DNA from 3 places in the Ferrimonas lipolytica genome. Region 2 is predicted to be linked to each of the others. Evidence: predicted binding sites of a transcription regulator. Region 2 holds the regulator's gene; each other region holds the start of a gene.
The links. Region 2 encodes sigma-54, which starts transcription at its own class of promoters, with help from an activator protein. Its sites were predicted from a motif close to GTTGGCACGNNNNTNGNNT; they were not measured.
Positions count from the first base shown of each region.

Region 1: HER31_RS10380 (flagellar basal body rod protein FlgF) is a predicted target of sigma-54. The motif match lies at 2,381-2,399, and genes of this name have one in related genera.
Region 3: HER31_RS10440 (flagellar assembly protein T N-terminal domain-containing protein) is a predicted target of sigma-54. The motif match lies at 2,141-2,159, and genes of this name have one in related genera.

Region 1 covers NZ_CP051180.1:2,249,344-2,259,163, reverse strand. The annotation lists gene flgC (flagellar basal body rod protein FlgC) at 1-161, shown strand, start outside; gene HER31_RS10390 (flagellar hook assembly protein FlgD) at 172-858, shown strand; gene flgE (flagellar hook protein FlgE) at 869-2,257, shown strand; gene HER31_RS10380 (flagellar basal body rod protein FlgF) at 2,436-3,176, shown strand; gene flgG (flagellar basal-body rod protein FlgG) at 3,189-3,977, shown strand; gene flgH (flagellar basal body L-ring protein FlgH) at 3,991-4,683, shown strand; gene HER31_RS10365 (flagellar basal body P-ring protein FlgI) at 4,697-5,797, shown strand; gene flgJ (flagellar assembly peptidoglycan hydrolase FlgJ) at 5,797-6,768, shown strand; gene flgK (flagellar hook-associated protein FlgK) at 6,782-8,686, shown strand; gene flgL (flagellar hook-associated protein FlgL) at 8,700-9,820, shown strand, end outside.
Region 2 covers NZ_CP051180.1:3,024,345-3,034,164, reverse strand. The annotation lists gene rapZ (RNase adapter RapZ) at 1-326, opposite strand, end outside; gene ptsN (PTS IIA-like nitrogen regulatory protein PtsN) at 323-769, opposite strand; gene hpf (ribosome hibernation promoting factor) at 769-1,056, opposite strand; gene HER31_RS13910 (RNA polymerase factor sigma-54) at 1,079-2,539, opposite strand; gene lptB (LPS export ABC transporter ATP-binding protein) at 2,580-3,311, opposite strand; gene lptA (lipopolysaccharide transport periplasmic protein LptA) at 3,308-3,874, opposite strand; gene lptC (LPS export ABC transporter periplasmic protein LptC) at 3,861-4,412, opposite strand; gene kdsC (3-deoxy-manno-octulosonate-8-phosphatase KdsC) at 4,409-4,963, opposite strand; gene HER31_RS13885 (KpsF/GutQ family sugar-phosphate isomerase) at 4,963-5,937, opposite strand; gene HER31_RS13880 (calcium/sodium antiporter) at 5,955-6,914, opposite strand; gene HER31_RS13875 (ATP-binding cassette domain-containing protein) at 7,066-7,881, shown strand; gene mlaE (lipid asymmetry maintenance ABC transporter permease subunit MlaE) at 7,881-8,657, shown strand; gene mlaD (outer membrane lipid asymmetry maintenance protein MlaD) at 8,659-9,129, shown strand; gene HER31_RS13860 (MlaC/ttg2D family ABC transporter substrate-binding protein) at 9,134-9,775, shown strand; gene HER31_RS13855 (STAS domain-containing protein) at 9,772-9,820, shown strand, end outside.
Region 3 covers NZ_CP051180.1:2,262,777-2,272,596, forward strand. The annotation lists gene flgM (flagellar biosynthesis anti-sigma factor FlgM) at 1-122, shown strand, start outside; gene flgN (flagellar export chaperone FlgN) at 115-546, shown strand; gene HER31_RS10430 (LPP20 family lipoprotein) at 1,013-1,465, opposite strand; gene HER31_RS10435 (FlgO family outer membrane protein) at 1,453-2,076, opposite strand; gene HER31_RS10440 (flagellar assembly protein T N-terminal domain-containing protein) at 2,197-3,312, shown strand; tRNA gene HER31_RS10445 (tRNA-Arg) at 3,391-3,466, shown strand; gene HER31_RS10450 (LuxR C-terminal-related transcriptional regulator) at 3,883-4,644, opposite strand; gene HER31_RS10455 (hypothetical protein) at 4,793-6,982, opposite strand; gene HER31_RS10460 (hypothetical protein) at 7,324-7,647, shown strand; gene HER31_RS18990 (replication endonuclease) at 7,735-8,175, shown strand; gene HER31_RS10470 (hypothetical protein) at 8,442-8,783, shown strand; gene HER31_RS10475 (MvaI/BcnI family restriction endonuclease) at 8,828-9,820, opposite strand, start outside.

The sequences.
Region 1 (9,820 bases), 780 kb from region 2:
CATTGGCAGATCAAGACGGCTACATCTACAAGCCGAACGTCAATGTGGTGGAAGAGATGGCCAATATGATCTCCGCCTCTCGGAGTTATCAAGCCAACATTCAAGTTGCCACTGCCGCTAAGGATTTAGCCAAGGCCACGCTTCAGCTGGGCAATGGGTAAGGAGTAATCAATGTCAGATATTAGCTCAACCGGCGTTTCAACTAACTCTATCTACTGGGGCGATGAGACTGTTGTCGAAGAGACCGACGATGGCATGTTAAGCCAGGAAGATTTCTTTATGTTGTTGTCACAGCAGCTGGCTAACCAAGACCCATTTGAACCGACCGACAACGACGAGATGATCTCGCAGATGTCGTCATTTGCTACCGTTGATGGCATCGAAGCGCTGAACGAGAGTATCGATGATATGAACGCTTCATTGGCAAGCAGTCAGGCGTTGGAAGCGTCAGGACTGGTGGGGCAAAAAGTACTGATCCCATCTAGCCAAACGTTCTTGGATGAAACCGGCAGTATTTCTGGGGTGGTCAGTGTTCCAGATGACGGCACCGGAATCAGTGTCAACGTACTGGATGATTCCGGTCAAATCGTCAAAACCATCCCTATCACTGAAGGCGAAACCGGCAACGTTGATTTCACCTGGGATGGTACCGATGAAGACGGCGAACGCCTGCCCGCCGGCGAATACACTTATGAAAGCACCGGCATGACCGGCGGCAGTTCAGAATCGATACCAACGTACGCATACGCTCATGTATCAAGTGTCACCCTTGGTGGCGTAAGTAACCCAACAGTGTTGAACCTCAAAGGTTTAGGTGGAATCTCATTGTCTGAGGTTCTGGCGGTATCCGAAGGATAAGGAAGGAAAAATGTCTTTTAACGTATCACTTAGCGGCCTCAATGCTGCCCAAAAAGATCTTAGTACCACATCGAATAATATCGCCAACGTAAACACCATCGGCTTTAAAGAATCGCGGGCCGAGTTTTCTGACGTATACAGCAACTCATTGTTCAGTAACGCGTCTACTAACGTAGGCAGCGGTGTCGCAACCGCGTCGATTGCGCAGCAGTTTCACCAAGGTTCAATGAGCTTTACTGATAACGCCTTGGATCTGGCCATTAACGGCAGTGGTTTTTTTGTTACTAGCAGCGAGCTAGGCAGTCAAGATTACTCCTATACCCGTGCCGGTGCCTTTAAGCTTAATGACGATAACTTTATGGTGGACTCACAGGGTAACTACCTAATGGCGCTGCCAGTAAATGCCGACGGCACGGCACAGTCAGTGTCGTTGTCCACCAGCGCACCGGTACAGTTGCCACAGGTCGCTGGTCAGCCGGAGGCCACAACTGAAGTTAGTTTGTCGATGAACCTACCGGCGGCGGCGGATGAGCTTGACCCAGCCTTGTTTGATCCAGAAGATCCAAGCACCTACAACTCCTCTACCTCGGTAACCATTTACGACTCGTTGGGTGAGTCGCACATTCAGACCACATACTTTATTAAACCAACTGGCGCGGCGCTGAATAACAACAACCAATGGGTTGGTTTTACCACCGTTGATAATGAACCGGTGGATATGTACGACCACAGTGGTACTCCACCAGGCCCAGTATCAGGCTCTTACGGTGAAGATACCGATGGTGATGGCGTTGCTGACCAAACCAACAGCGCAGTAGCCACTGCCAGTGGCCAAACTGGTTTCGTTATCACCTTTGATGACTTGGGTAGCTTTACCGGTACTAGCCCGGCCAACCTGCAAACTGAAGCGCTTGGTCAAACTGGTGCAGGGGTTATCGACGCCGGTGCCGATGGCACTCAAACATTGAACCTGAACTTCGATGATCCAACCCAATATGCCTCGGTATTTGAGGTAACCTCGCTGTCGCAAGATGGTTCTACCGTGGGTCGCTTGACCAACGTGGAAGTATCTGATGATGGTTTGATTAATGCCACATACTCCAATGGCACCACCCAAGCTCTGGGTAAAGTTGCCTTAGCACGCTTCTCTAATGAGCAGGGCCTAACTCAGGTAGGGAATACCTCATGGCAAGCGAGTCAAGCTTCTGGCGAAGCACTTGTAGGTGAGCCGAGTGTCGGCTCATTTGGCTCGATTCAAAGTGCTGCATTGGAGCAGTCTAACGTTGACTTAACCAGTGAGCTGGTTGATTTGATTGCTGCTCAGCGTAACTTTGAGGCTAACTCGCGCGCGTTGGACGTATCGAACCAGCTGTCAGATAATATCTTGCAGATCCGCTAATCGCTGTAGCCTCACCTTCCACTTTAGTTGCCGCCCACAATCGTTGGGCGGCAATTTGTTTCCTCCCCATTACTCGCTATTGCGGCGCTTTTTCGCCAAAACCGCCAAAAACCAGTCTCTTTTATTGGCATAAGTTTTGCTCTCAATATGTTAATCGCTATTTAGATGGAAACTAACGGTGGATAACTTCTTATACCTTGCGGCTAGTGGTGCAACGCAAAACATGAATGCCCTCGGCGTTCATGCCAATAACTTGGCCAACGCCAAGAGTGATGCCTTTAAGGCAGACATGCACCAAGCCCGCAGTATGCAAGCATACGGCGAAGGTCTACCGACTCGAGTGTTTGCGATGGAAGAGCGGCCAGCATCAAACTTTGATTCCGGCGCCTTAAAGACTACCGGTCGGGCAATGGATGTGGCGATTAAGGGACAAGGTTGGTTGGTAGTACAAGACGGTAACGGTGGCGAAGGGCTTACCCGCGCTGGTGCTTTGCGTTTCGATGAAACGGGCATGCTGCTTAACAACCAAGGCCGCCCAGTTCTGGGTGAAGCTGGCCCTATTTTCGCGCCACTGCCGATTGAAAAAGTTGAGATTGCAGTCGATGGCATGGTGACCGTTCGCCCTCAGGGCGCTCCTGCAGATGGCTTTGAAGAGGTTGGCCAGCTTCGCCTGAGCAACCCAGAGGTGGCTAACTTAACTAAGGGTGAAGATGGCCTGTTTCGCGACCTAGATAACGACAATTACCCCACCGACATCACCGTACAATTACAGTCAGGCACATTGGAAGGCAGTAACGTCAATCCCGTTGAAGAGATGGTTGGCATGTTGGCCGCACAACGCCAGTTCGATATGCAAATCAAACTGATGAAAACAGCCGAAGAGAACGACCAAGCGGGTTCTCGGATGATGGACGTATAAGGAATTTAGACTATGCACTCGGCACTATGGATTAGTAAAACCGGATTGGATGCGCAGCAAACTGACATCGCTAACATCTCCAATAACTTGGCAAACGCCAGTACGGTTGGCTTTAAGAAGAGTCGGGCAGTATTTGAAGATCTGCTCTACCAAACCGTTAACCAAGCAGGCGGCATTAGCTCGCAAGAAACCAAGATGCCAGCGGGCTTGACTCTAGGTGCTGGTACCAAGGTAACCGCGACCCAAAGGGTGTTCACCCAAGGTACGGTGCAATCGACCGACAACAGCCTCGATATGATGGTGGACGGCGCCGGCTTTTTTCAAATTCAACTGCCCGATGGCAACATCGGTTACACCCGTAACGGCCAATTTGCATTGGATGAAGAGGGCCAGCTAGTTACTCCAGGCTCGGGTTATCTGCTTGATCCCGGCATTGCGGTACCAGATAACGCCCAGAGCATTACCGTATCGACTGATGGCGAGGTGTCGGTACGTCTTAACGGCGAAACCGAAAATCAGGTAGTCGGTCAAATTGAGATCGCCAACTTTATCAACCCAACCGGTCTAGAGCCCATTGGCCAGAACCTCTACTTGCAAACTGGTGCATCCGGTGATGCGGTTATCGGTACTCCAGGTCTCGATGGTATGGGCTCAATTCTTCAGGGGGCGCTCGAAAGCTCTAACGTAAACGTAACTGAAGAGCTGGTGAATATGATCGAAAGTCAGCGGGTGTATGAGATGAACTCCAAGGTGATCTCAACCGTGGATGAGATGTTATCCAACCTTAACCAGCAGTTGTAATAGGGCGATTAAGATGGTGCGTTTAGGGCTAACTCTTCGGCTAACAATATTGGCGTTGGCAGCATTTCAATTAGGTGGCTGTGCCCACCCTAATGCACCGATGCCGGACGATCCGTTTTATGCGCCGGTTTATCCTGACGTGCCAACGGATCAAGTGGTGGCAACGGGTTCACTCTATAACAGTGGCAACCGCGGTGAACTTTACTCTGATATCAAGGCGCACCGCGTTGGCGACATCATTACCGTGTTGCTGGAAGAGGAAACTAAAGCGAAGAAGTCAGCCAGTAATGAACTGAGCAGCGACAGCACTGGTGCTTTGGCGCCCATCACCGCAGGTGGTAGTGCGGTAACCATTAACGGCAATACCCTCGACTTTGGTTACGATCAAGGCCATGAGGTGTCACGAGAGGCCGATGCCGATCAGTCCAACAGTCTTGAAGGCTCCATTTCGGTTAACGTGATGCAATTACTTAGCAATGGCAATTTGGTGATCCGCGGAGAGAAGTGGCTAACCATCAACGATGGCGAAGAGTTTATTCGTATCACCGGTATTATCCGCCCGCGTGACATCAACCCAGATAACACCATCGATAGCCATCGTGTTGCCAATGCGCGCATTCAATACAGTGGTACAGGCACCTTTGCCGATTCACAAAAAACAGGTTGGTTGACGCAGTTCTTCTCCGGCCCGCTATGGCCGTTCTAAGGAGATATTGGTTATGTTAAAAGCTCTATTTACCCTGTCTATCATCTTGCCATCGCTGCTGTTTAGTACAGCTGCTGATGCGATGCGCTTGAAAGACGTGACCGACTTGCAAGGGGTGCGCGACAACCAATTGCTCGGCTATGGTTTGGTGGTCGGTTTGCCTGGCACTGGTGAGCAAACCAGTTATACCCAGCAAAGCTTCGCCACCATGTTGTCCAATTTCGGCATCAACCTGCCGGCCAGCTCAACCCCTAAAATGAAGAACGTTGCCGCGGTTGCGGTACACGCGACCTTGCCGCCGTTTACCAAGCCCGGCCAGCAGATTGACATCACTATTTCGTCGGTTGGCAGCGCTAAAAGCCTCCGTGGTGGCACCTTACTGCAAACCTTCTTGAAAGGAGCCGATGGTAACGTTTACGCCATCGCTCAAGGTTCATTGATCGTCTCTGGTTTTTCGGCGGAAGGTGCCGATGGCTCCAGCGTAATGCAGAACACCCCAACGGTAGGGCGGATCCCATCTGGTGCCATTGTTGAACGCGCGGTACCAAGCCCATTTGGTAATGGCGACTACCTCACTTTCAATTTACATCGTCCTGACTTTTCCACCGCCAAACACGTTGTTGATGCGGTTAACGGCCTGTTGGGTTCCAATGTTGCTCGCGCCTTAGATGCCACCTCGATTCAGGTATCGGCGCCACGGGATCCCTCCCAGCGTGTGGCTTACCTAGCGGTACTTGAGAATCTGCATGTTGATATGGCCGATGAAGCCGCCAAGGTAATTGTGAATAGCCGTACCGGCACCATTGTGGTTGGTCGAGATGTGCGCTTGATGCCAACGGCCATCACCCACGGTGGCTTAACGGTAACGATTTCAGAAAGCCAAGGGATCTCGCAACCGAACCCATTTGGTAATGGCCAAACCGTGGTGGTACCAAATACTCAACTGGGTGTTGAGGAAGACAACTCTCGGATGTTTAAGTTTGAAACCGGCACCACCTTGGATGAGCTCGTGCGGGCAGTCAATGAAGTGGGCGCAGCACCGTCGGATTTGATGGCGATTCTAGAGGCACTTAAGCAGTCCGGTGCCTTGCGCGGTGAACTGGTTATTATCTGATGGACGAGATTAATCAAAGCAGTCATTACTTTGATCTCGCCTCGCTGGATGAGCTGCGCCAACAAGCGCAGCAAGATCCAGACGCCAGCCTCCGTAAAGTAGCGCAGCAGTTTGAAGGGATCTTTCTTAACATGATGCTTAAAAGCATGCGTGAAGCGAATGTTGCCTTTAAAGACGAAGATAGCCCATTTAACTCGCAGAACACCCAGTTCTATGAGCAGATGCACGATCAGCAGATGACCTCACAGCTGTCGAGTCAGGGGTCGCTTGGCTTAGCTGAATTGATGGTGCTACAACTCGGTGGTGGTCAAGAAGTCAATGCCTCGGCAACGTTGGACGAGCATAGCTTGTCACCGCTTCGCACCGTCAATCACAACCGCGGCAGTCGAGAGTTAAGCGGCAATGACCTAGCTAACGACGAAGTCGCCGCCGCTGCAGACAACAGTTTGGTTGAGTTAGGTGTGCTTAGCAGCGAAGTCGGTATTGAAACGCAACCACTTACCTTCACCCAGCCCGATGAATTTGTGCAGGCGCTGTTACCGGCCGCAGCAGAGGCCGCCAAGAAGCTTAATAAAGATCCACACCTGTTGATTGCCCAAGCAGCGCTGGAAACCGGTTGGGGTCGAAGTATTTTACCGGGCAATGAAGGCAAAAGTTCTCATAATCTTTTCAACATTAAGGCCGATAACCGTTGGGACGGTGAAAAAACAGCAGTTAATGCGCTTGAGTTTGAAAACAATGTCGCGGTGATGAAGCGCTCTTCATTCCGTGTTTATGATGACCTCAAAGCCAGCTTTGATGATTACGTCTCGTTTTTACAGCAACCCCGTTACAGTGAAGCGCTCAAGGCAACCGACGCCGCGGGCTTTGCATCAGGATTACAACAAGCGGGTTACGCGACCGATCCGCATTACGCCACCAAGATTTTAAGTGTGTTCCAGCGGCTGACGCAGCAGCGCTTGAACCAATAAGGATGTATAAGTCATGGCCGATTTAATGAGCATTGCCCGTAGTGGCATTTTGGCAGCTCAGCAGCAGCTCAACACAACGTCGAATAATATTGCCAACATCGGTACCGATGGCTATAGCCGCCAAACCGTTGAGCAACGCTCATTAGACTCGGAGCGTTATGGTAGTAGCTTCGTTGGCTCAGGCACCTATGTGTCCGACATCAGCCGTGTTTATAACGAATATGCCCAGAAAGAGCTGACCCTGTCGGGCTCGACTTACTCAGAAGCGGCCACCACCTACTCTAAGTTGTCGGAGCTGGACCAGATCCTAACTGACGTTGGCTCGGCGGTACCAGACTCACTTAATACGGTGCTCGACAATCTCAACAACATCGTTGATATGCCAATGGACGTGGCAGTTCGTGAAAACACCCTCACCTCAGCAGAGCAGCTGGCTGCCTCTTATCAATCTTTGAGCAGCCAACTTGATGGGCAGGTGACTCAAATTAATGAGCAGATTGAAGGCACCATCGATCGCATCAATGCCATTACTGAAGAGCTTGGCTCAATCAACACCGCCTTAGCTACGGTGCAGGGCAACGACATGACCCTGCTTGATCAGCAAGACCGACTTATCAATGAGTTGTCTGAGTTCGTGCAGGTTAACGTTATCTCGCAAGACAATGGCGTCAAGAGTGTGATGGCTGGCGGTTCGATGATGCTGGTGGCTGGTGAAGAGTCGATGCAGATCGGCGTCACCGGCGGAGACCCCATTCATTATGAAACGCAGTTAACCGGCACTACTGGTGACAAAACTATCGTGATGCCCGACGCCGATGTTGGCGGCCAGCTGCAAGCGCTGATGGATTACCGCGACAACGACTTGTCAGAAGCGCGCTCGCAATTGGATTTGATGGCACTTGGCGTGGCCGATGCCTTTAACAAGAGCCAATCGCAAGGTTTTGATCTGAATGGTAACGTCGGTCAAAACATGTTTACCGATATTAACGATAGCCAACAGATGGTTGGCCGAGCAGCGCAGTATGGTGACAATACCGGCAGCAAACAGATCGGGGTTGAGATTGGTGATGTCAGCCAGCTTAGCGGCGACAGCTACACCTTAGAGTTTGATGGCAGCAACTACAGCATGACCGATGAGTCCGGCGACACCATCACGCTTACCGTTGACCCTAATGACCCGGGCAAGCTCAATAGTGAAGAGGGTTTCAGTATCCGTATCGACGGCCAAGGTACGCCAGCAGCCGGTGATAAGTGGGAGCTGGAACCGACTCGCGGTGCGGCGGGCAATCTTGAGGTGCAGCTGGAAGAGGGCGAGTCTATCGCTGCAGCAGGCTACAAGCTGGATACCGTTAGTGGTGATGGTTCGTTGAACCTCGTCAGTGTCGACCGGAATGACCCGTCGTTTCCGGCAACTGGCGAGAGCTTCACCATTGAGCTGGATATGACCAATGGTCAATTTATCCATACCGATGAAGCTGGCAACAGCACCACCTACCCACTCAATGCCGATGGCAATGCTGAGTTCAATGGCATATTGCTTGAGGTTGACCCTAGCAGTGCTGATGGCGACACCTTTAGCTTGGATCTCTCGTTTGGCCCCGGTGATAACAGCAATGCATTAGACATGGCGACCATTGGCGACCAGAAGACGATGGGCGATGGTAGCCGAACCCTGCACGACGTCTATCAAGCGATGATGACCAACAACGCCGGTCGAGCCAATGCCGCTGGGGTTTCGGCGCAGTCGGCGGCGATTGTGCAGCAACAGGCGATTGACCGTGTTGCATCAGATTCTGGGGTCAACCTAGATGAAGAGGCTTCGGATCTTATCCGCCACCAACAGGCCTATCAAGCGTCAGCACGAGTGATGACGGTTGCTCAGGAAACCTTCGATACTCTATTTAATGCGGTTAGCTAAGGAGAGTTAGCAGATGCGTTTAGCCACTAGCCAGTTTTATAACTCCAATACCAGCAGCATGACGCGGTTGCAGATTGAAAGTAATGAAACGCTGCAGCAGCTTGCAACCGGTAAGCGGATCAACACCACCGCGGATGATCCGGTCGCCAGTATCGCTCTGGAAAACCTCAATCAGCAGGATGAGCGTTTAAGCCAATACCAAAACAACATCACCCTAGCTAATAACCGTTTATCGCAGCAGGAATCTCGCGTTGGTGAGTATGAAGATCTGTTGATGAGCCTGCGCGACAAGATCTTGCAGTCGAACGATGGTGCCTTGGACGACAGCGCTCGTGAAGCGTTGGCACTGGATCTGGAAGAGGGGCTTAATAGCATCATCGCCTTGGGCAATACCCAGGATGAGAACGGTAACTATGTGTTTGCTGGCTACCAAAGCGATGTGAAGCCGTTTGTTACTGACGCCAATGGCGATGTCACTTATCTTGGCGACGAAGGCCGTCGCAGCAGCCAGGTTGCTGAGGGGATCAGCGTACAGGTGAGTGAGAGTGGCCAAACCCTGTTTATGGATGCCAACACCGGCAGTGGTGATTACAGCGCCGATTACGCCAATGCCACCATGAACGGTGACTTCTTTGTGGAGTCAGCGGATATTATTGATCCAAGCCTGCCGGCCATTGATGGCATTGAGTTGACCTTTGGTGACGACGGTAGCGGCGTCCGCACCGTCACCGCTACCGATGACCAAGGTAACGTACTGCTGCCGACCCAGCCATTTGACGCCAGTCAACCGATGGTCATTGCTGGCCGTGAAATCGCTATTAGTGGCAGCCCGGAGGATGGTGACTCGGTTACCCTTAGCCATCAACCGACAACCGATGTCTTTTCCAGCGTGCAAAGTGCCATCGATCTGTTGCGCAGCCCCAATGGATTGGAAGGCAACAATGCTCAGGCTGAATTTGCACAGATATTGACTGACTTTGATGGTGCCCAAGAGGCGGCGTCGGTGGTTCGTGCTGAAAGCGGTAACTACCTTAGCTCATTAGATACCTTCCAAGCGCAACACGAGAGCATGGAACTGGTGAACGCCACGGCTAAATCCTCCCTCGAGGATCTGGATTATGCCGCTGCCATTAC
Region 2 (9,820 bases):
CCGTCGTTGGACAATGGGTGGCGACGGCGAGTCTCGCTGTAACGGCGCATTAGCGTATCGTCAGAGGCATCAAGGAAGTAGATCTGCGCATCGATACCGGCGGGGATCCGTTCTCGCAGCTTGGTTATCGCCAGTTCCTGATCCGGTAGGTTACGGATATCTAAACTAACCGCGACTAATTCCCGCTGATTTTCGAGGCTTTGCAGCAGTTGCAGTAGCAATGGCATCGGCAGATTATCAACGCAGTAGTAACCAAGATCTTCTAATACGTGCAAGGCAACGGTTTTACCGGCTCCAGAGCGCCCCGAAAGAATAACTAGCTTCATGCAGTGATCACTTGATACAGATGTTGATTATCAGAGGCTTTGCGCATCGCTCGGCAAAGCTCTTTTTGGCTCAATTTCTCTGCCACCGTGGCGAGCATTGATAAAAACTCTTGATGTTGTTGCTCCGGTACGAACAACGCAAATAACAAATCAACAGGCTTCTGATCGACGGCATCAAATTCGATGGGAGAGTCGCTTTTGAGTAACACCGCCAGCGGCCTATCTAATCGGTTCAGCCGACCGTGCGGAAGCGCGATGCCCTTTCCGATGCCCGTACTGCCCATTTTTTCCCGAGCCATAAGGCTCTCGAACAACTCGTGTTGGGGGAGTTCAGGGCACTGAGAGGCAGCCAATTCACTGATCATCTCAAGTGCCCGTTTTTTGCTTAACTCAGAGTCGACACATAGGGTGCGCTCGAGTGTCAGTAGTTCATTGATTTCCATTAGTGCCGGGAAATTTTCTCTTTGTGTTTGATTACCTGTCGATCGAGTTTATCGACCAACCCGTCAATTGCTGCGTACATATTGTCGTGCTCGTGGGTAGCAAACACTTCACCGCCGTTTAAGTGCAGCTTAGCTTCGGCAATCTGTTGTAATTTCTGCACTTCCAGTATTACATGAACGTTGTTGATGTGGTCGAAATGCCGCTCCAAACGTTCAAATTTTTCGTTAATGTAGTTGCGTAGTGCGTCTGTTATATCAACATGATGACCGGTTAAGTTGATCTGCATAGCTTACCTCCGTAGGTGCGCGTTACAGCATTTTGCGCTGGTTTGATGGTGGAATCGTTAAGGCTTCGCGATATTTAGCCACGGTGCGTCGGGCTACTTGGATGCCTTGTTCCGCCAGAATTTGAGCCATTTTACTGTCGCTAAGAGGTTTCTTTGGATTCTCTGCCGCCACGAGCTTTTTGATGAGCGCGCGGATAGCAGTAGAAGAGGCTTCGCCGCCGCTGTCAGTGCTCACATGGCTGGAGAAGAAGTACTTCAGTTCAAAGATCCCTCTTGGGGTATGTAGATATTTTTGAGTAGTCACTCGAGATATCGTCGATTCGTGCATCTCGACCACCTCGGCCACATCATTGAGCACCATTGGCTTCATGGCTTCTTCGCCGAACTCGAGGAACCCTTGCTGGAATTGCACGATGCAGTTGGTAACCTTCATCAGTGTTTCGTTACGGCTTTCAAGGCTTTTGATAAACCACTTAGCCTCCTGCAGATGTCCGCGAACGAACTGACCGTCACCGCTACCGCGGGCGCCGTTACCGATGGCGGCGTACTGTTGATTGATGCGAATCTTGGGCATGGCGTTAGGATTGAGCTCAACCACCCAGCGTCCCTGTTTTTTACTTACTGAAACATCAGGAATCACGTATTCACTTGGTGTTGCTGCGATTTGCCCGCCTGGTCTTGGGTTCAGTGACTGAATCAGATCCATGGTGTCCTTAAGCTCAGTTTCACTGAGCTTAGTACGCCTTATCAGGGTGCGAAAGTCTCTATTGGCCAACAGATCCATATGTTCATCAAGGAGATTGATAGCCTGATCTCGCCAAGGGGTGTCAGCGTTGTGCTGCAACAGTTGTACCTTGAGGCATTCAGATAGGTCGATGCTGACACAGCCGACCGGATCAAATTGTTGAATGCGTTTGCGGACCGCCTCGACTTCATCTAATTCAATGTCGTCCCGGCCGACAGCAGTTAGTACATCAGCCACGGGAATAGTGAGATAGCCGTATTCATCGATGGCATCGATAAGGGTCGTGGCGATGGCCTGGTCGGTATCGCTCATTGGGGTGAGACCCATTTGCCAAAGTAGATGGCTTTGCAGATCGTCACTGGTTTCGCCCTGATAGCTGTCATCGTCATCGCGTGGACCACTGGCCGCAGCGGCAGGGGCTGCGCTGTAAACGTCGTCCCAGGTGCTATCAAGGGGTAAATTATCGCCTAAGTCAGTTTGGCTTAGGGCTTCGCTGGTATCTAACGCGGCTTGCTCGGTCACCGAAGCACTTGGGCTGTCCTGACTTTCCGGAGATGCTTCTTGGTCTTGGTTATTGAAGTCGTCGTCGCTCTGCTCCAACAGCGGGTTAGAGTCGAGGGCTTCTTGGATCTCTTGTTGCAGATCTAACGTCGACAGTTGCAGCAGTCGGATAGCCTGCTGCAACTGAGGTGTCATCGTTAGCTGTTGTCCAAGTTTTAGCTGTAGCGAGGTTTTCATTTAATGCCCTAATCCTTGTACTGCCCGATGGAAGGGGGCACTAGAGTCTGAATTGATCACCCAAGTAAACAGAGCGTACTAATTGGTCTTCCAATACCGCTTCTGGTGCCCCTTGAGCAATCATTTCACCATGACTGACAATGTAGGCGTATTCACATACGTCCAAGGTTTCTCGGACGTTGTGATCGGTGATCAACACCCCGAGACCGCGTTGTTTCAAGTGTTGGATGATCTTCTTAATGTCGATAACCGAGATCGGGTCGACACCGGCAAAGGGTTCATCCAATAAAATAAATTGTGGATCTGCTGCTAGCGCTCGGGCTATTTCTACACGGCGACGTTCGCCACCAGATAGAGCCATCCCTAAACTGTCACGTATGTGAGTAATATTAAACTCTTCGAGCAGCTGTTCCAGTTTTTCTATACGTTGCTCTTTACTGAGCTCTTTTCTGATCTGCAGTACCGCCATCAAGTTGTCATGAACAGTGAGCTTGCGGAAGATCGACGACTCTTGCGGTAAATAACCAATGCCTTTGCGAGCACGACTGTGCATTGGCAGATAAGTGATCTCTTCACCATTGATATGAATGCTACCTTGGTCGTTTTGGACCAAGCCAACCACCATATAAAAGGTGGTGGTTTTACCTGCGCCGTTTGGACCTAATAAGCCTACGATTTGTCCCTTTTCAACTTTAAGGCCGACATTCTTAACCACTTGGCGACCGTTGTAGCTCTTGGCTAACTGCTGCGCTTCAAGAACCACTGGCTTCATGGTTTAGGCTCGCTTTTAGGTTGTTCTTGTAGTTCTGGCGCTGGCAATACTATCGGTTGGTTTTCCGTTGGAGTTGTTGTTTTCGGTGCTGGCATAAAAATGGTGGTGATCTGGCTCTCGTCGGAGCCTTCCGCACTGAGTTTCTGTTGCTCGGCGTTGTAGCTAATACGTGAGCCTTTGACAACGCTGCCTTCTTGACTCATCTGGGCTTCGCCAATGAGGATCAATTCGCGGTTACTTACGCTATAGCGAATCTCTAATGCGTTGGCTTCCGCCTTCATGCCATTTTCTTGTACTTGTTCGTACGTAGCTGGATTGCCAGTGGCAACAAAGATCTGTTCGGACTTGTCTTCAGTGGCAATGAGAGTCAGCTTGTCAGCTTCGATTCGCAATGTACCTTGGGTAACTACTACGTTGTCGATGTAGCTTAGGGTGCGACTTTGGAGATCGCCTTCAGAACGGTCAGCGGTGACGCTAACCGCTTGCAAAAAGTCGGCTTGCAGTGCCTGTGTTTGCGGCGCCAGTAACGCCAGCGCAATTAGGAGTGGCTTACTGAGTTTCATAAGTAGCACTAACCTTTTGTTTCAAAATAATGTGATTTTGCTTGAGATCAGCCCAAAGGCCGAGACCAGTCATTTGGAATTGCTCGCCAAAGGCCTGCAGCTGTCGATCAGTTTCCATCTCCATCGTGGATAGGTCCAGGTTCAGCTGTTCAGTATGGATGGTTCTGATTGGCTTATACGGCTCAATAGCTTCAACAATAACGCTGTGTTCTAGCGTTAGGAAGCGATTGTCGCGCAGCTCACCCACCTTGGCTTTGACTTTCCATACGGTGTTGCCGTCTTCTGGGTAAACCAGATAAACGGGGTTTTCAAATTCAGTTAGCTGCTTTTGCTGATAGTGGAACATGGTGTCAGCAGCTATCTCGGCATTAAGGCGGCCATTGGCATCATAAGAGCGGGTTTTCATTTCTCGAGCTACGTAATCGGGCTCACTCTCAGAGAGTGAATCCACTACCGGAGGCTCAATCGAAATGTTGCGCAGATATAGGCCGCCAGCCATTGCGAGTAGCAGCAAGCCAGCAAGCAGCTCACGCTTCATACTGACATGCCCTTAGCATCCATCAGTTTACCTTGCGCTTGCAATAGAAGGTCGCACAGCTCACGGACGGCACCAAAGCCGCCGCCAATAGTAGTGCGATAATGTGCCTGAGGCAGCAATGCTGGATGAGCGTCGTGGACGGCAACCGCAAGAGCGACCTTCTCCATTACTGGCAGGTCAACTAGATCATCGCCAATGTATGCGCATTGATCGGCTTCAAGTCCGAGCTCAGAGCGAATCTGTTCAAACGCGGTGAGCTTATCTTCGCAGCCTTGGACGATGTGTTTCACCCCAAGGTTAGTCATCCGTTTTTCGACAATAGCAGAGCGCCTACCGGTGATCACTGCTACCGCAATACCGGCATTTTGAACCGCCTTGATGCCAAAACCGTCGCGGGTATGAAACGCTTTCAGTTCTTCACCGTCGTTACCGATGTAGATACGACCGTCGGAGAATACACCGTCAACGTCACACAGTAGCAGTTTAATATTGCTAGCACGCTCGATTACGTCGGCATTTACTGCGCCATACAACGTTAAGATTGCGTCCATTAGAGTACTCCTGCCTTTAGCATATCCATCATGTTGAGGGCGCCAGCAGGGCAACCGTCACCGTCGACGCTGATTAAGCCGTTAATATTGTTATCTTCCATCAATTTGAGTGCTTGTGCAGCCAATAAGTTGCAATCGATAGTAATTGGTTTTTGGGTCATCACCGTACCGATGGTGGTCTGGTGAATATCAACCCGGGCATCGAGAACTCGGCGCAGGTCGCCATCGGTAAATAGCCCAGTCAGAACACCACTATTATCAACTACAGCAGTCATTCCCAGCCCCTTGGCTGAGATCTCCAACAGTGCTTCACTTACGGTCACCTGTTCATTAACTATAGGTAGACGCTCACCACGGTGCATGATGTCAGCAACCTTTAATAACAGCCGCCGTCCGAGCGCGCCGCCAGGATGTGATAAGGCAAAGTCATTGGCGGTGAAATCCCGAGCCTGCAGCAGTGCTACCGCAAGGGCATCACCCATGACTAAGGTGGCGGTGGTGGAAGAGGTTGGTGCTAAACCCAGCGGGCAGGCCTCCTCGCCGACGGCAATACACAGGTGATGTTGTGCTAGCTCCGCCAAGGTTGAGTTGGGTTTGCCGGTCATCGCGATAATCGGCAAACCCATCCGTTTGATTACCGGCATCAATGTCAGGATCTCGTGGGCTTCACCAGAGTTGGAGATAGTAATAACGATGTCCTGCTTGCTCAACATGCCAAGATCGCCATGGCTAGCTTCACCAGGGTGTACGAAGAAAGCTGGTGTACCTGTGCTGGCAAGTGTCGCCGCGATCTTGTTACCGATGTGACCAGACTTGCCCATACCCATAACTATCACTTTGCCTTTACAGGCGATAATAGCGGCGCACGCGGCTTCAAACTGATCGTCGATGTAGTTACTGACATTGCGAACGGCATCCGCTTCTATCTCAACTACTTGACGACCCCAGCGGCGCCATTGCATTGGTACAGACATCTCTTAACTCCACAAGCTTATGCTAATTGGCTAAATAAACTGATTTGGTAGGCAATAAAACAAGCCAGTAATAACGCGCCTTCAATACGGCCAATGGTCTTGTTCTTTTTCAGTATTAGGATCGCAAGTGGCGCCAAGCTGGTCGCCAACATAATGAAGAAATCACGGCCAGCGGCAGCGGCATCAATGGCGCCGGGAGCGATAAAGGTCGGAATTGCTAATACTGCCAAGATATTGAATAGATTAGAGCCAACTACATTGCCAATAACGAGATCATCTTCACCTTTCGCCAATCCGGCTACGCAAGCGGCAAGCTCGGGTAAGCTGGTACCGACAGCAATAATAGTGAGACCAATAACCAGATCGGACATGCCAAACAGCTTGGCGATGCCAACTGCGTTATCGACCATTAGATCAGCTGAGATTGGCAATACAATCATACCGACAATCAACCACAGTGCCGCTTTGCCCATCGGCACATTATCGGGCACGTCATCACTGCTTTGCTGCGTGAGTTGGTCATCACGGTTGCGGAAGGCGTTGAAAATCAAAAAGCCCATTACGCCAATGAAGGCAGCGGCAAGAAGGATACCGTCGGTACGAGACAGGGTGAGATCGTGCATCAGATAGCCGGCCAGTACGGTTGCCATAATCATCATTGGCATCTCTTTCACTAAAGTGGAAGAGCCAACGATGAGTGGCTTCAATAGCGCGCACAAACCAAGGATCAGGGTGATGTTGGCAATGTTAGAGCCAATCACGTTACCGACTGCCGTATCGAGTTTTCCCTCCATTGCTGCGCTGGCGGCCACCATGGCTTCAGGAGCGGAGGAACCCATCGATACGATGGTTAAACCGATGATCATCGGAGCGATGCCTAAATTGCGAGCTACAGCAGCTGCGCCAAAGACAAAGCGATCTGCGCTCCAAACTAATAGGCCTAAGCCGAAGAAAAGTAATAATAAGTGTATGATCATAGTATTATAGGGACAGATAATTGGCGCGCATTGTCGCCCGATCCGAATCAAATTGAAAGTATTCGGCCACTGATAGCACTCGGTTACATTAGGTAACCAAATACCGTTATGTGGATAACAAGGAGATCGGTGGTACCACCACGATTAAGTTATGCTAAAAAATCAGACTCAGCCACCTGTCGGGCTGATTGAAGTGAAAGGGTTGCACTTTTCACGAGGGCAACGGGCGATCTTTACGGATCTCAACCTGACTATCCCCGCCGGAAAGATCACCGCCATTATGGGTCCCAGCGGTATCGGTAAAACGACCCTGTTAAAGTTAATTGGTGGGCAGCTAATGCCTAGCCAAGGCCAAGTGTTGTTTGATGGCGTGGATGTACACCAGCTGCCACGAAAAGAACTGTATCAACTGCGACGGCGGATGAGCATGCTGTTCCAATCTGGAGCACTGTTTACCGACATGTCGGTGTTCGACAACGTCGCCTTCCCTCTGCGAGAGCACACCAAACTATCTGAACCGATGATCCGTCGTGTGGTCCTAATGAAGTTGCAAGCGGTGGGGTTGCGCGGTGCAACGGAATTGATGCCGAGTGAACTCTCTGGCGGAATGCAACGTCGGGCGGCTTTGGCTCGAGCAATCGCGTTAGAACCCGATTTAGTCATGTACGATGAGCCCTTTGCCGGGCAGGACCCTATTTCTATGGGAGTAGTGGTTCAGCTCATTCGCCAGCTCGGGCAAGCACTTAATCTCACCTCCGTGGTTGTAAGCCATGATGTTGAAGATGTCCTAAGCATTGCTGATCAGGTTTATGTCATCGCTGCCGGTAAAGTGATTGGTTCCGGCACACCGGAGCAGATTAAAGCGCTTGACGATCCGCAGCTGCAACAGTTCTTAGAGGGAGCTCCAGATGGGCCGGTTCGCTTTCATTATCCCGCCGAACATTATCAGGAGGCGTTGCTGAAGTAATGGATGCAATTGCCAAACTAGGCCGTTATGGCATCGATTGGCTTGCTCGGTTAGGGCAGGCTGGTTTGATGTTGTTTGGGGCCATATTCACAATAACCTCAGTAAAACAGCTGTGGCCGTTAGTGATAAAGCAGCTCTACCATATTGGGGTGCTATCACTGCTAATTATTACCGTTTCTGGTTTGTTTATCGGCATGGTGCTTGGGTTACAGGGTTACACCATCTTGGTCGACTTTGGTACCGAGGACAGCCTTGGGCCGATGGTGGCATTGTCGCTGCTGCGTGAGCTTGGACCAGTGGTTACCGCCTTGCTATTTGCAGGGCGAGCCGGCTCTGCGGTTGCCGCTGAAATAGGCTTAATGAAAACCACCGAGCAGCTAGCGTCAATGGAGATGATGGCGGTCGATCCGCTTAAACGTGTGGTGGCGCCGCGCTTTTGGGCTGGGATGATCTCGATGCCACTGCTTACCTTTATCTTTTGTGCGGTAGGCATATGGGGTGGTCATCTGGTTGGCGTGGTGTGGAAGGGGATCGATGCCGGTGCGTTTTGGTCGATTCTTAATGCCAGTGTTGAATGGCAACAAGATATTGTTAATTGTGTAATTAAATCAGTTGTTTTTGCTCTAGTGGTAATGTGGATAGCGCTGTTTAAAGGTTACAGTGCTTTCCCTACTGCAGAGGGAGTAAGCAAGGCGACAACGGAAACCGTTGTTCACAGCTCGCTGGCGGTGCTGGCGTTAGATTTTTTGCTTACGGCATGGATGTTTGGGAGCTAGGATGAATTCAAGAAAAATTGAGTTGTTGGTGGGTGGTTTTATCTTGGCCGGGCTCATCGCGTTTGCAGTATTAGTCATTAAGGTTGCTGATATTGATCCAACACAACAGGCGCAGCAGTACCAACTTACCGCTTACTTCGACAACATTGGTGGATTGAAGGTGCGAGCGCCAATTAAGGTCGGCGGCGTTGTGGTTGGCCGAGTAGCTAAAGTTGAATTGGATGTAACCGAGTTGGTGCCGAAGGTGACGATGTCGATCGACAGCCGTTTCAATCAATTTACCGATACCAGCAGTGTTTCGATACTAACCTCAGGGTTATTGGGTGAGCAGTACATTGGGCTGACTCCAGGGTTTATTCTTGATGAAGAGAACTACCTCGCCGATGGTGATGTAGTTGAAGACACTCGCAGTGCGGTGGTGTTGGAAGAGTTAATTGGTCAGTTTTTGTATAGCTCAGATGAAGGAGAGTAGGTCGATGTTGTCACGCTGGTTGTTGTTAGGGCTATTGAGCATTGGTTGGGTAAGTACAGCGCAAGCGACAGTGGATCAAAGTAACCCATATTCGATGGTTGAAGAGGTTGCCGCGGTGTTGCTGTCTCACTATCGCTCTGAGCAAGAGTTACTGCAACGCGAACCACAGCAGTTAAGGCCATTGGTCGAAGAGCACCTGATGCCTTACGTGAACCACACTTATGCGTCTTACAAGGTGATGGGCAAAGCGGTACGAAAAGCCTCACCAGAGCAGCGACAAAGGTTCACTGACGAGTTTAGGCAGTATATGATTGGGATCTTTGCTAATGCCTTTACCATCTATACCGATCAAACTATCAGCTATGAGCCTAAAAAACCATTAGGCGACCGCGGCATCGTTAATGTCGGGGTAACCTTTGATGATGGGAAGCGAGCGCCAATTGAAGTGAAGTTCAAGATGCGTCTCAATAAAAAGTCGGGCCAATGGCAAGCGATCGATCTTATCGCCGAAGGTGCCAGCATTCTGGCGGCTAAAGAGAGTGAGTTTGATGGCTTGATTCGTAAGCAAGGTCTCGACGAAGTGATCAATATGCTAGCGGAGAAAAACCGTCAGGCTGTTCAACCTGCAGAAGCGCCAGCCTCATGAGCTTACAAGTAAGTCTACAAGGCTCCAGTTTGAAGCTGGTAGGGC
Region 3 (9,820 bases), 760 kb from region 2:
ATATGGACAAGGTTACCTCAGTAAAAGCAGCTATCGCTAATGGCAGTTACCACGTTGACCCAGAAAAATTAGCGGCCAACATCAGCAAATTTGAAAGCGAGTTGGACGGTTTAAATGGCTAGTCCAAGCCTCGACAATATGCTTTCGCAACAGCTGACCCGACTGGGTCAGCTGTTGGCGCTTCTAGAGCAGGAAACCGAAGCGCTGGTTAACCGTAATATTGATGATATTGAGACCTTGCTGAAACGCAAAGTTGGTCTGCTTGACGAAATCAAGATGGCCGATATCAGCATTAGTCGCCACGGTGACATCAAAACATTGGCCGAGCAGCCAGAACAGCTAGCGTTGGTTGAACAGTGCAAGCAAGCACTTAGTAGCTGCCATGAGCGCAACAGCCATAATCATAAACAGGCTGAACTGGTTTCTGCTAGCCTTACCCGCCTGCAACAACTGCTGTTACGCAGCAGCCATAGCAATGCCCTTACCTACACCGGTAAAGGCAATACTCACGTTGGCCAACGTTTAGGTAGAAGCATAATCGCCTAAGCCCACACAGTTACAACGTTGCTAACCAAAATAGCGGTCCTTACGAGGGTCGTTTTTTTTTAGGCTGTGTACCAACTAAGTGTTGTTCTTTCCAATGCTGTTAAAGCACCGGCTAGGGGAGTTTTGATACAAGGGAAAAGCACTAGCGCAGTTGATCTTCTGCCGCATTGGAGCAGTCCAGCGAAGCGTTTGGGACTGCCACCTAAGGCAAGTTCCAAAGAGGGCGAAGCGCCCCCTCTACTGCATACAAGAATGTGCCGTCGCGACAGCGTCCCCTAACAGCATCGAAATCGGTACAGCCGCAAGCTTGATATAAACCTCAACAGTTAACTGTGACGCAGCCTTTTTATATCCCCTGCAAGCTCAGCGTAACTTTCTCCGCCGAAAACCAAAACGGCTCTATTGCTAGCGCCGTTTTGGTTACAAGCTAAGACAACTCAAGATTGTAAGGGGGATATTATAGCGCTTAGTAATAGGTGACTTTGTTAATGCGCTGCTTCGGCTGTTGCTGATACAGCTCCCATACCCGCCGATAGTCTAGCTCTAACTCTGCCACGTAAGTGTCGTCAACAGGGTAAGTGCGTACTACCGTTGCCCCTCGAATCACTCCATCAACCTTTACCTTAAAGTTATCGTTCGCTAACACCAGCTGATGCATGTCACTGCTGCCTTCGATGCGTTGGCCAAACACCTGTTCTGCTAGCTCTCGATACGCATCCAGTTTGGCGGCGCGCATCGCTCGGCGCATCTTCTCTTGTTCGGTTTGACCATGTTGCAGCGACAGCGGTGCCATGCCGGTTGCCGTTAGCACTGGGAAGGATTCAGGCGCAATGGTTTCATACTCGACATGGGTGGTTAAACTGTAACAGCCACCAAGCAATAACGTGGTTGCCAGTGCTGCCATCTTTAATGGTTCCATTGCGTTACCTCTCCTTCACCAACTTTTGCGTGTCGAAACAACTTGCCGTGCTCCAGCGTCACCAACCGGCTTGGTTTATAGTAGTTAGGCAGATCACGCCAATTTACTGACGTTTGGCTGGTAGCAACGACCTTATTGCCATCGAGCGCCAAAATGCGAGTAAAGATCTGCACGCTGTCGCTGCTGCTTCCCATAGTGGCAACCACAACATGATCAACCTCAAGCGAATTAGGCAACTGTTCGATATCACGACTTAACAGCAAGTTGCCGCTTTGGGTAACACGAACCACATCGCCGCTGTTAAGATCAACAACGGTAAATCCCTGCTGATGTAATGCACTCAACAAAGCATCACCAAGCTGCAATGCAAACTGATCACTGTTACCGAAACCATCAAGCGCCACAGGGGTACTAACCGCAACCACCTTGTCCTCAATAGGGTTGTGATGGTTATTGGTTAATTCATTAGTTATCTGTTTGGCCAGTACGTTCAGCGCGCCTTGAGGCGGCAAGCCGTTGCAGCCATGACGCTCAAATTGACAACCATTGCTTGTACTTGATTGCGCACAGCCAACCAATAAGGCTAATACCACCCACATTGTCCACCGCATCTCACTCCCCTGCGCTTACGTCACCACAATTGATTACTTACTATCGGCTTACTGGCAACAAACTTTAGGCACAGCAATTGCTTATCTATTGGCATGTTTCTTCTTGGGTAACTCGCTGTTATGTCTATGCGTTCTATCTGTACGGCCTTAGCCATGCTTATTCCATCGCTCTCTGTTGCCGCACCGATGATTGTCAGTGGTAGTGCTGAGGTATTTAATAACGATATCGCCAATGCCCGCCAACGCGCCATCGACAACGCCCTTTCTCAAGCGGTTATGGCGCACGGTGGCACCATCAGCATCAATCAACACAGTGCCAATGGCGTGCTGCTAGATGAACAGGTTAACTGGAACAGTAGCAATCAAGTTCGCTCGATGGAGCTGTTATCAGAGCAGCGCCAGCAGCAACAGCTGACAGTGGAAATGCGTGTAGATCTTGAGGAAAGCAAGCTCCAGCGCTGCCGCCATGACGGCAAAGTGAAAGTGATCATTCCCAGAGCTAAAGTACGTTATCGCCAACAACTGATTGCCGGTGGCATCTATCAACTCGATTCCGCCATCGCCCGCGTTGTCGGTAACACCATTAATGGCGAAAGCAGCGCCGCTTACGCTCAGTCTCTAGATCAACTCAATGTCGACTTTGGGCAACAGGATAAAAGCTGGATCACTGAGCTAGCTCGCCAGCAGCAGGGGCAGTATGTGCTTACCATCGACATTGATGATGTCGCGGTCGAACGACCAGAGAAGATGTTTGGCTACATTGAGCGAGATGGGGAACGCACCATCGCCATGACCGCCAATCTTTACGACGGTTTTAATGGCCAACACGTATGGCAACAGCGCTATCGCGGCAGCGGCAATTGGCCCTATGAGCGGCAAGAAAGTGCCGATACGGCCACTGAGCGTTTCTGGAACACCGAGTTTGGAGAGCAGATCCAACTGCAAGTGCAGCAAATGAGTGAACAGATCAATACCACCCTAACCTGTGCCCCCATCCGAGCTCGTATCATCAATATTCAACAACAAAGCGTACAACTGGATATTGGTGAGCAAAGTGGCCTGAAGGTTGGTGACACCATGGTGTTAACGCCACAGCAGCAGCAATGGGGGTTTGCCAGTGGCGTTAGCTTGAAGCTAACCCAAGTTCGCGCCAATCAAGCGCTCGCCCAAATTGTCGATTACAATGACAGCATGGGAGTACAAATCGGTGACTGGGCTGAACGAAAACCGCTATAAATGGTTGTTTTTAAAGCAAACAAATAAAACTTCTTTGGAAAATAAAAGCAGCTCCGTTAGAATGTGGGCTGCTTCCACCTCCCTATAGCTCAACAGGATAGAGCATCCGCCTCCTAAGCGGACGATTGGGGTTCGAGTCCCTATGGGGAGGCCACCACCAAGTGACTTAAAATATTTATTTTTATCCATTTAGGCAGTGACACTCACTCACACCAAGCCTTCTTTTTCGAATGCTGTATTAGGTTGTGGGTCAAGTTGATACCAATGCTTACAACCCTTCTTTATAGTCAGATTCTACTGACCAAATGCCACCTCAAATGTCTACCACTGAAATCGGTATTACTGAACAAACTGGCGTTGTTACCTAAATCGATTGAAGCCGAGATGCGGTGGAAGGTTTCTCCCAGAAGCATTCATAAACGCAGTTTTTTGTATTATTTAAAAATGCATAACGATTCAAACCCCACCTAACTCCGCATCTGAAACTAGTGGTGCAGAACATCACACCGCTATATTCGTTAGTTTATTCGGTATAATGTAACCATATCAGAATAAAACCATAACAATTACTTAGATTATGCAAGCTTCTTTCGCTTTATAGATAAGTTCTGCCTTAGTCTTTGCTTTTAATAAACCCTTCGCTTGGTCTAGGTGGTAGTTAACACCTCGTTCAGTTAAGTACATTGAATCACTTATCTGCTTTAAGCTCATCCCTTCAGTGGTTCGTCTTATTATCTCGATAGTTTTCTCTCCAAGAGCACCAGCTCGTATAGTCGGATTAATAATAGCTGGGTATTTCCTGCTGAAGTAATATAAAATAAGTTCAAGATCAGTGTCGATCGAAAGTTCTTCGTATTTTTTTATAAGATTTTCAGTATTATGGCATTTTGAGGCGATAGCGAATACCCCTAAAAAATCATCACCTTCTTCTTGAATTGTTACGAAAAATAAACCATCAAAACCATTATCACCAAAGCTCTTAGTTAATTTTTTATATAGCTCATCTTTAGTGCCAAACTGGAACCAACTGTTCAACGAAGTACACCCTTTCGGCCATTTTCCCTTCTGCACGTCACTGGCTACTGCAAGTTTATTTTTCCGCGCACAGGTAATGATTGACACCATATTATTCCTCAATGTATCTGAGGTGCCTATAATGGGGTATTTAACATATTTGTCAGCTGCTTTTTGGGATGACATAGGTCTATTTTTGAAAGAACTCATCCCTGTCTCTGGGTATATTGCAAAGGCGGCCTCTAAGAATTCGTACCGCTGAAGTTTAGATTTTAACAAATTAGACAATATCATTACTTCACCTAAACTAACATTCATACTGAATACCCATACTTAATTATCTATTGGCCCAAGATCTCATTCTATTTTGCAAGAAAGCGGTCAAAGTAATCTATGCATTATTCTTACTTACGAATAATGCATAGTATATGTTCTAATAGATTAGGAACTTGTGAAAAGTCAATGCCTATTTATCTATCTCGCGCTGGAATCCGTGGCATGTTCCGCAAGCATAAGGGTCTGGAAAGGTTTTACTCAAAGAGTAATCACTATTATGGCTACTAAACCACATATCTTCATACAGCTTGGTTTGTTGAGCGAGCTTTGTATCTCTGTCTGTATACTGTGGGTGAGTACTAGCAGTGCGAAGATTAGACACATTTTCTTCTGCTGGTACGAATTTGGCTAAACTTGCATCACCGTGATTCTTCATCAACATGCCCCCATCATCATTGTAGGTGTTGTGGCACCAGAAGCAACGAGCACTTCTATTATGAGCTTCGGGGGCTCCGTTATTACCATGACAGGTTGCGCAATAGTATGGCTGAATATTGTCAAACCCATCAGTCGTATTAGTAGGCCAGCTCTGACCTCCATGGCCCAATGAATTTTTTTCATCGTTGTGGCATTGTGAACAGTCCGCAATTTTCCAGCCAAAGTGAGTTTCGTCCACTATCGGAGCATTGCCTATCTTACTCTCTGTAGTAGCCATTTCAAGTGGGCGAAGTGTTGCAGTTTCCGTAACAACTTCAATGCCTTCCCCCTCGGGAAATTTATCGAAATCATAAACACCATCCATACCATAACGCTGCAATTCATTTTCCGCCAATCGGACTTCAACCACCTTATCTTCATTGAGGATTATGTCATCTATGTAAAACAATTCTTCTGATTGAAGTGCAATAAGTGCCATATACTCAGGAGGGTATCTTATGATATTTGCCCCAGCAACTTCACCCAAGTTATTACCACCAATACCGAGAAATGATTGAAATTCTCGCTGGCAAATTTCGTCATCAATTTCACCTTCATTTTTTTCGGTAGGCGTTCCGTCATGTTTAAAGTCGCATCGTGGCGTAGGAATCATCGCAAAATCTTCGGCGGCAGCTAATTCTCCCTGGTATGGATTTGCAGCTATCCATCCATCATACGGTCCAGACCAAGGATCGTGCATAAGAGCAAAGTTATTTACGATTGCGCCCGAACTAAGAACCCGCCACCAAGTGAATCTAAAATCCAGATCTCTAGCTTCTGCTAACGATAGCCATACATCCATCGACGTGATTACTCCTGGCTGAAAAACATCACTTCTCAAGTTCCAGGCCTTTACTTCAACATCCATTTCTTTAATTTCTGGCGCATCCGCTCGTAGTAGGAATTCTTGTATTCCCATATCTCGTGAACCAGCGTGCAATATATATGGCACCACATATTTACCATCGTTGTTTGCCAATCGTTCTTGCTCTTGTTTCCAAACCCAGTGGCGTCGATTGGTTAAGACCTCATCGTGAGGAAGAAAACGGATTTGCTGCGCTTCCCTTAACCAGAACTGGTCCATTCTTTTATAGTTGTAATCGTGTCTTAACCCGCCGTACATGCGGTTTTCCCCACGGGATTGAATAAAGCCAAAGTGCCAGTGCTCACTGTCAAAGTATTCGCCATCTGCATCTGTATCTACGCCCTCCGTACATATGTCATCTAGGTCTTCGTCGATACACTCACTAAAGTCACCATCGCCATTTCTGTCCCACGATATATGAAATTCATATGTGTCGTATTCTGAATCAGCGGGTTTTATTATGTTCTCAACCCCACCTTCCCAACGCATGTCGTCTCGAGTACCTACTACGTAGCGCAGCAGATCGAAAACGTTGTAGTGACCGTCAACAAAGATATCTGGACGGGAGGTACCTGCACCTAACCCGTCGGGATTGGTTGCAAGCCACGCTTTCATTTGCTCCATATCAACATCGTAGATAGGCCCGATTTCTGTATTTGATACCCCCGCATCAGTCGCATCCCGAATATTGACGTTGCCATCACCGTTGGCGTCGTAACTTACTTCTTCACCCGCTTCGTTCTCATATAGCAAGTTGTCTGCATATCCTTGCCCAACCATAGCGTGTCGTAACATACCTGCTGTAAGCCACGGTTGAACATTGTCTACAACCCGTCCTACAGTAACTTCTACCGTACCTTTTAAAGTTGAATCATAGGAACTGAAGTCTATTTCTGGTGTTTCGATGTAACTCCAAGCGGGGTTTTGGTCTGCTGCTGGGGTATTACTTTGTGTTGGGATTTCCGCATCGTCGTTTCCACACGCAGTCAGTCCCAGTAACAGCGGCAGTACAAGTGCCGTGAGTTTTCCACTATTCATCTCTTATCCTCGCCAGTCATACTGGCTACTTTTTGTTATTTCCCTCCTATATTGTGTCGCCCTAATGGATATGAGATACACTGTAATAAATGTAACAATAATAAAGATAGTAGTGATAAATGTGATATTGATCCTGTCGATACAAGATCGGTAACACATTAAGCAGTGCCAAGGCAATGGCTTATAAAGGGTATTCTCCCAAACCAATAAAAGACGAAGTTAAGGTCCGCATTTCCAATTATCTAGTTAGAGTTATATAGTCGGCTTGTTCAAGAACGGTGATAGTGAATTGTGTAGTGGTCTGATTACTGGAAAGTAATCAGTCGAAAGGATATCGACCCGTGTCAGCAGATGCTCAGAATAATGATACTGAAATTGTGATGGATGAAGAATGGCAAACAAAGGTTGAAAACCTACTTCGAACACAAAACCATCACCCAAACTTCTCAGAGTTTTTCTCAAAAATTTCCCATCAATTCGGCTTCAATTCATTGGAAGAATTGATGTGCCACACCGAACATCAAATCTCAGCAGTTGAATTAGATTTTTCATCGGCCTCTTGCAAGCATGATGACCTCATCGAAAAACTTAAAGCCGCATACTTAGAATTCACAAGATTGAACTCTGTAATAGGTCTGAAAAAAGTGGCTGTGCAAAACCTTTAAATAGCACCAAGGAGTGAGCAATGGCTGTTTACTCTATTGAGCAAGGTACCCGTAACGTAACAGGTACCGGCCCAGTTAACGGGGTTGATGTCTATTGACGAAAGCGAAGATCCTATACGATGCAGTCAGCTGCCGTTACGGGTTCACCAAGCAATCTACGACGCAACCCTGTTGGTTCCACCACAGCTTGTCAAAAATGTGGAGCAACACGATCGAGGATTTGTCTCACAACTGTTGCGGGGTTTTCCACTCGACCTACAACTGTTGTTTATAACGAACTATCACAAGCAGTCGTCACGGCGAGAGCAAAATACCTGGCTGCGGAAATGTATCCCGCATATTACTAACAAGCTCGACACGCCCCCTCCTAGCCCAGCAGGTGGTCAAACCCATCTCCGAAAAATATGGGCACAAACTCGTTCTTCATTGCATCGGCAGCAATTACAACCTTATGGTTTTCGAATTGGTGAACCACAGCACTGCGGCTCACCACACTGGCACATGCTGCTGTTCGTCACTACGCTCTAAAAGTCGATGACAACAAAGTAGAGGCAGCTGAGCTGCTGTAGTGCTTATCGATAAGAAAAAAGGAACGGGCTGCAGGATACATCGCTAAATCCATATCTAAAGGGATCGACGGTTCGGATCTAGATTGTAGTGTCTACGGGGAAGAACCTATCAAAGCCGCAGATCGCGTTCGAGCTTGGGCTTCCTGCTGGGGCATTCGTCAATTCCAACAGATTGGCGGTGAGTCTGTAGCGGTTTGGCGTGAGCTGCGCCGTTTGAAAGCTCACATGGTAGCCAAAGGTTCGCAACTGGCACAGACATGGCATGCTGCAGACAGCGGCGAATGGTGCCAATACCTAACGGCGGTTCGTGGCGAGAGTCACCCAACTACTAACTTAGCTAAGGACAGTCAGATACCTTTAGTTGGCCGCTTAACGATAGCGCCACACTACCAAGCCGTGTTTGACACCAATACTGGTGAGGTCAAGACCTGCCGCTACGACGGCAGCTTTCGATATGCTCTGAAGGGGCTGAACTGCGAGGGGCTAATACTGATAACCCGCCTCCACGAATGGCGACAGGCTAAAGCTGTTGATCTTGGCTCTGCTAACTTGGAGTTCTGTGAATAAGTGTACTGAAATTTATAAATGACAACATCCATTAGCAGGATAGCTTAAACCTCAGTTTTCAGACAGTGATGTATTGGCTCTGGGAACAACAATGACAAATCCCGTTTGTTAATTTTAAACAAAGGGCCTTTTTCACTAACTTTATCGGTTTTACCTGAGCGCTTGATAAGGTGATCCATCGTGATCTTACCATCGATAATTAATGGAATTAGTTGAGTCAAGATAGGTGCTTTTGTATGGACTAGCGAGCGTAGATGAAAATACTCAACTCCCTCTTCAAACCAGCTGTCAGCTTCAATCCAAAATGTCTCCGAGTGCTTTTCAAGCAATCGCTCCTCAAGCAACTTGCTAGGCCATGTCGCAACAGACTCGCCACTATTGTGAACTTCTTCAAGCCAATCGCAATCGTAATCATATTTGAAGTACAAACCCTGAGAGTTAGGCTTGGTTGCACTAACAGTACAATAGAGTTTGAAATCACCATTATCGCGGGTGTATCCATATCGTTCTAAAATTTCAGCGCTTCTCTTACATGTGCTTTTTCGCCAGTCAGCAACTTGGGCGAACAGAGTGGTTCTAGTTCTATTGCCTCGGCCAGACTTTAACTCAATACCTTTGTAATCTGGTTTTTTGCTCGAATTAGCCTCAATTCCTAAAAGTGACTCCAGCGTGTATCCAATTGCGGTATCACCTTTACGCTCTGCCTTGAACGGAGTCACTGCCAATTTTTTAAGTGCAGCCAAAAGCTCTTCAGCGACTCGGTTGTTTATAGATGTCCACGTTCGAAGGTGTTTGCCGACATGACTATGGTCAGATTTAAATTCACCCTCTAGGAAAGACTGGCTAAGGTTTAGAAGATAAGCGCAATCATCAATCACAATGATCGCGATAATATCCCCCGCCAGAGCAAACCCACCTAATTTTCTGAACCACATTCTTGGATCCCCTTTTTTGGTTTTGGGGCGATACAAGCTAAGCTTAGAACTAATGCAGTTTTCCACACCTAACAACTGAGCTGATTTAATAACTTTGTGTTC